Regions from separate parts of the Fundicoccus sp. Sow4_H7 genome, predicted to be linked through region 1. Evidence: predicted binding sites of a transcription regulator. Region 1 holds the regulator's gene; the other holds the start of a gene.
What was found. Region 1 encodes LexA, which represses DNA repair genes until DNA is damaged. Its sites were predicted from a motif close to CNAACANNTGTTNG; they were not measured.
Positions count from the first base shown of each region.

Region 2: the regulator LexA is predicted to act here: its motif matches at 1,608-1,621, upstream of uvrA (excinuclease ABC subunit UvrA).

Region 1 covers NZ_JBQKME010000003.1:34,002-37,436, reverse strand. Annotated here, with positions in the region: gene ACTQ54_RS04295 (ABC transporter ATP-binding protein) at 1-368, opposite strand, end outside; gene ACTQ54_RS04290 (YneF family protein) at 582-791, opposite strand; gene ACTQ54_RS04285 (DUF896 family protein) at 870-1,121, opposite strand; gene lexA (transcriptional repressor LexA) at 1,231-1,845, shown strand; gene ACTQ54_RS04275 (adenine phosphoribosyltransferase) at 1,898-2,410, opposite strand; gene recJ (single-stranded-DNA-specific exonuclease RecJ) at 2,407-3,435, opposite strand, start outside.
Region 2 covers NZ_JBQKME010000014.1:28,921-32,355, forward strand. Annotated here, with positions in the region: gene uvrA (excinuclease ABC subunit UvrA) at 1-1,539, opposite strand, end outside; gene ACTQ54_RS11105 (substrate-binding domain-containing protein) at 2,024-3,004, opposite strand; gene phoU (phosphate signaling complex protein PhoU) at 3,307-3,435, opposite strand, start outside.

The DNA of each region.
Region 1 (3,435 bases):
TCATTCGTTGCGTGCGCCATTAAGTCACCTGTACGATTTTCTTGGAAAAAAACAGCATCCATCTTTGTAAAATGAATAAATAATTGTTGTCTTAATATCTTTTCTAATTTTGCTGATGTTCCAAAAATAGAAGTTCGCCAAAAATAGCGCATTACATATTGAGCGATTGCAATGGCTAATAATACCAATACCCAATAAAATAATTGTTGACCAGTTAATGTACGGTCAGTAAGACCATCAATAATGGTACCAATAATCATTGGAACAATAGCTGCCAATATACTCACTAAGAGTAATAAGCTTGATCCAATAATATAAGCCTTCCTTTCTTGCTTAAAAAACCAGCTTAAACGTTTAAAAATATCCATCTCTGCACCCTTTCGTAAAAAACTCTATTTTATAGTTTACCATGTTTTTATAATATAAACCAAAGCTTTGATTAACAAATCATTAAAATATATTAATTTATTATTATTAGTTCGATAATTATGAAATTATCAAACCTTTTTCGCCCCTTAAGGTATAAAACAACAAAAAAGACTACCTAACAGGCAAATGTTAGATAGCCTATAAACCTTATATTAACGCTGTTTCATTGAGTTCATAATTTGTTGAACTCGTTTCTTTGATGGCTTTTGACCCATTTGTGTCATCATTTGTGTTATCATGCGCTCATCAATTGGTGGGTTTTCTTTAAAATAATTCATCATATAACGTCTAGATACAAAGAAACCAGCTACAAAACCAACGATAAGTGCAACTATAATTAAAATCCATCCCCAAAATGGCATACCTATCCCTCGCTTTCATCCATATGTATTGTTATTCTACTAAAAAATTTTAACTTTGACTAGTTAACTTTTATCGTTCTAATCTTCTAAATGACGATTATGTAATTTCTTTTCTTTTTGAATTTGTTTAACTTTATTTGAAGTTAAATCATTGCCTCTAGGATCAACTATTTTTATCCCTTCAACATGATTCCTCATACCTGATCTAAATGCTTTTAAGTATTTTTCACGTAAATCATTTTGTTCACTCAGTTCTTCGGGACTAAGGCCTACTGTTTTTTTCTTTTTAGCTAATTCATTAATACGCTCAATTAATTTTTGATCAATCAAGTAAAACACCTCTTTTCCTAAAAAATATTTACAAAGCACGAACATTTGTTTGTGTTTTTAATAAAGGTTTGATACAATTAACTTAATATAAGTGAAAGAGTTGATTCCATTGAGTAACCTATCTACTAAACAAAAGAATATTTTACAAGTCATTGCAGACTCAATTGCATCAAATGGATATCCACCAACTGTTCGAGAGCTTGGAAGTATGATTGGTTTATCTTCAACTTCAACGGTACATGGACACTTGTCTCGTTTGGAAAAAGCAGGTTATATTCAACGAGATGCATCAAAAACACGTACAATTGAATTAACACCAATTGCTCTTGACTTACTAGGTCTTAATAACAATCAAATTCCGTTACTAGGTCGAGTTGCTGCTGGTTCACCCATTTTAGCAGTTGAAGAAGCAACAGATTACTTCCCCATTCCTCATGATTTGCCATATGATCCAAGTGAATTATTTATGCTTGAAATCGATGGAGAAAGTATGATTAATATCGGTATCATGGACGGTGATTACATTACTGTACGCAGACAATCCTCAGCCAACAATGGCGATATCGTCATCGCATTAACAGATGAAGATGAAGCTACTTGTAAGACTTTTTATAAGCGTAAAGATTACTTTGTTTTACGTCCAGAAAACGATTCGATGGAAGATATTATTTTATCTAATGTTTCTATCCTCGGACGTGTCGTAAGTCTGTACAGAAAATTTTAAGAACACAAAGCAATCGAATGTGAGAATCAATTCACATTCGATTTTTTTTGCATTAAAACTCCATTAAGGTTTTGATGTTGTAATCTTTAATCAATTCGCGACCTTTTAAGTCCATTAATTCAATTAAAAACGCACAACCTACAACAACTCCGCCTAATTTTTCAACTAAATCAATTGAAGCTTTGATAGTTCCACCTGTAGCTAATAAATCATCAATAATTAACACACGTTGACCTGGTTTAATTGAATCTGCATGAATCGTTAATGTATTTTTCCCATACTCCAAAGAGTAATCGACTTCAATAACTTCTCGAGGTAATTTTCCTTTTTTACGTACTGGAATAAAACCAATATTTAATTCATATGCCACTGGGCAACCAACAATGAAACCACGGGCTTCAGGTCCTACTATGACATCAACTTCCAAATCTTTTGCAAATTCAACAATTTGATTTGTAGCTTCTGCAAAAGCTTCTCCATCTGCCATTAATGGGGTAATATCTCTAAAGATAATTCCTTCTTGAGGGTAATTGTCAACACGTGCAATATAATCTTTTAAATTCATCTTTGTTCTTCCTTTTCTAATGTCTTTTTGACTTGGTTAAGCGATTGGAAATTTAGTAATTCTTCAACTTTCATGGATTCACGGAATTCATGCATGGCTGGTAAATTAGCTAAATCTACTTTCTGCTTAATATTTTCGTTAAATAATAAACGACCACCATTCATTGTAACAAAGCTTGCTTGAAAAAACAGCTTAAGAATTAATTTAATTTTTGTTAACGGTATTTGCGTTTCATTATTTAGTACTCTAACTACATTTTTTGCATCAATAGCTTTATTTTTTTGTATCCAACGGTAAACAATCGCTGTTTCATCTCGTGTTGGTAAACCTAATAAATATTTCGATTCTTTAGTATAGGAACCTAAATAAACTGTCTCCCAAAACTGGATGAGTAAAAGTTCTTCTAATAATTCAATCTTTTTTGGTGGCTCAACGATTGCTAAATATTTTATTTCATTGTTATTTATTAAAGTACTTATTTGCTTAAGATCACTATACCTTATTGCATAGGAAGTCTTTGATATTTTTTCTCGATAAACATCAAATATTGGTTGATGTTCAAATACATAAAGTGTGTGCTGATAGTTAAAAAAATCAGTTGGGATTTGGCTTCCCCTTTTATCAACCCACTGACTACCATTCATTCCAATATCTTTTATCATCAATTGTGGTGTTCTGGTCTGCTGCCACTCATTAATTGCTAATTTGCCTACGATTGATATTTGATTGGATAATTGTAGATACTGATAATCGGCTTTACAATTAAATCCTATAGCATTTAATACGGAAGGATCTTTACTTGCTTGATTTTCTGCTAAGAGTAACTTCAAATGTTGTTGCTCCGTACCAATCCATCTCAATTGATCAATAGTTACATTTTCAAAAGCAAAAATAGGTTTAGGATTGTCGATACCAAATGGTCCTAATAAATCAACTTCTTCAATAAATTGGTTGCTAACATCGGATAAACCTAAGCTTAAATTAATTGTTAAGCTTGGTGTATAGCTAATGGTCGCACTCTTACT
Region 2 (3,435 bases), on a different contig from region 1:
TAAAATATATAACACGCCACTCAGGTTAGACCCAATTTGTGTGGCTAAACGAATACGTTGCGACTCGCCACCAGACAAGGAACCTGACACACGGCTTAATGTTAGATAGTCTAAACCAACGTTGTTTAAAAAAGTTAGACGATCCGTCACTTCTTTTAAAATCGGTTTAGCAATTAAATCATTGGACATGCTAAATTCAAGTTGATTGAAGTAATCGAGCGAATCATGAATCGAAAGATCGGTCACTTCAGCGATATTTTTTTCGCCAACTTTTACTGATAAGGCTTCTGGATTTAAACGTTGACCTTTACATGCAGGACAAGCAAGTTCTTGCATAAATTGGCGCATGACTTCACGTGTATAATCTGAATTAGTCTCATTGAAACGTCTTTCGACATTATTCATGACACCTTCAAAAACATGATCAATCGTTCTCTTGCCACCTGACATCGGTTCATAAGTAAATTTAAAGCTAGCATCTGGGGAACCATATTTTAATAATTCTTGTTGTTCTTTTGTCAGTTCTTCATAAGGAACATCCATTGGAATCTTGTATGCTTTACAAAATTGTTCTAACATCGAAGGATAATAGTTAGAACTGATTGGATTCCATGGAACAAATACCCCTTCTTCTAAAGTCTTACTTTTATTCGGTAATACAAGTTCTTCATCAACGGTTAAACGTACACCTAAGCCATCACATTCGCTACATGCGCCAAAAGGAGCATTAAAAGAAAACATACGTGGTTGTAATTCATCGACTGTGAAATCACAGAAGGGGCAGGCATAATGTTCATTAAAATACAAGACATCCTCACCATTATTAACATCCACAACAATATAACCGTCTGAAAAACGCAAAGCTTGTTCAACAGAGTCAAATAGACGGGAACGAATATCTTCTTTAATGACAATTCTGTCTACAACAACTTCAATGGTATGCTTTTTGTTTTTTTCTAATTCAGGTACTTCCGTAATATCATAGATTTCACCATCGACCCTAACACGGATATAACCTTCTTTTTCGATTTTTTGTAAACCTGTTTTGTGTTGACCTTTTTTTTCTCTTACATAAGGACTCAAAATTTGGATACGGGTCTTTACTGGAAGTTCTAAAATACGATTGACCATTTGCTCAGCTGAGGAACGTTCAATGGGTATATGGTGATTAGGACAATAAGGAACACCTACTCTAGCATAAAGTAATCTTAAGAAATCATTGATTTCTGTCGCTGTCCCTACTGTTGAACGTGGATTATGACTGGTTGTCTTTTGATCAATGGATATGGCAGGACTTAAGCCTTCAATTGAATCAACTTCTGGCTTATCCATTTGACCTAAAAACTGTCTAGCATAAGCAGACAAACTTTCTACATAGCGCCTTTGACCTTCTGCATATAAGGTATCAAAAGCTAAAGAACTTTTACCTGATCCTGACAAACCGGTCATGACAACGAGTTTATCACGGGGAATTTCTAAGTTTATATTTTTTAAATTATGTGATCTTGCACCTTTTATAACGATTTTATCTTTTGCCATCTAAGGATGCCTCTTTTCTAAGAAATAGATTTACACGCCATATTGTACCACATATCTTTAAAAAAGTACGAATATTTGTTCGCTAAAAAATGAGATTGGAACATGAGAAACTTACGATTCCGGTGTTTCTTGGCATGTTATTAAGTTGAGTTAGCTATTTTATTAGCGTGTATAAATTGTAATGATAGTGTTGATGGTGGTTAATGTGTGTTGTGTCGGTTTGGTGGGATTCTGAATGATATTATAGTAGTTTCATCCGAGCGGTTAGGTCACGCTCGGTTGAAAGGGTGATTTCATCCGAGCGGTTGGGTCGCGCTCAGTTGAAAGAGTGATTTCATCCGAGCGGTTGGGTCGCGCTCGGTTGAAAATTATTTAATTAAAGACAATAAAATAAACAGAAACCACTAGTTCGTAAATGAAATAGTGATTTCTGTTTTTTAGATATCTGAGACTTTTAGCCCCAAACTCGCTTTAAACGTTAAAATTATTGAGCTAATTCTGACCAGTCAGTTAATTCACCTAAAAAGATAGCACGAACGTTATCTAAAGAGATATCTTCTAATGCGTTGTCATTGTGAACAACAACTGCGATACCATCGATAGCGATAGCGTCAAATTCTAAAACTTCTTTTTCTTCATCAGTTAATTCACGAGAAGCCATACCTAAGTTAGCTGTACCGTTCATAGCAGCTTCCATACCAGCAGTAGATCCGTTTGAAGTAATATTAACAGTAACACCCTCGTTTAATGCTTGGTAAGCTTCAGCTAATGATTCCATTAAACCTGTAACAGATGTTGAACCAACAACTTCAATATTTCCTTCTAAACCTGAAGGCTCGTATGAAGGTAATGTAGAAGCAGTTTCTTCTTCAGAAGCCTCTTCTGTTGTTTCCTCTTCTGTTGTTTCTTCTGAAACTTCTTCTGTTGTTTCTTCTGTAGCTTCTTCAGATGTTTCTTCATCTTCAACAGCTTCTTCAGAATCTGCAGTTACTTGGATATATCCTTCATCTTCAGCGATTGCTTGACCTTCAGCTGAAAGAATGAATGATAAGAAGTCTTGTGTAACTTCGTCAAAGTTTTCTTCAGACCAAGCTACGTTAAATGGACGTGCGATTGGGTAGTCACCAGCAAGGATAGCTTCTGGAGTAGCTTCTGCGCCATCAACAGTTAAAGCTTTAACTGAATCGTCTAATGAACCTAATGAAATGTAACCAATTGCCGCAGGGTCGCCAGCTACTGATTGCATAACACCGTTAGTTGAGTTTTGGATAACAGCGGTAAGAGTAGTCATATCGTCGTCGTTTTCATCAACAACACCAACGATTTCTACGAATGCTCCACGAGTACCTGAACCATCTTCACGAGAAACAACGTTGATTGGACCTTCTTGAGCTAATGCTGAAATTGATGAAAGTGCCAACGCTGATGCAGCTAATACAGGTAAAACTTTTAATGCTTTTTTCATTAAGAAATCTCTCCTTTAATTTTAAGACTTTCGTCTCATAATGATACACGACAATTAACTATACAGGTAAAAAAGCATAGTTGCCGATTTACCGTATGAATTTATTATAACAACGGTTTGTGTATTTAATGTAAAATTATTGTAAACATTGTGTAAATTGTAATGTTTATAAAAACTTATTGTCAACAATTTTATTTATTTTTATAAGATACGATTAAATTTATTATGAAGACATTAAATACTTCTAATAAATAAAATAACCACCGCCAGTAAGTTACAGACGGTGGATAAATTAATTTTCACTAGTTTAACTCAACAATATCACCAGAATCTAAATAAATAATGCGTTCGCAAATATTCGTTAAATAGTCTCCGATACGTTCTAAACTTTGAGCCACATTAATGTAGCTAATACCTTGCTCAACAACTTC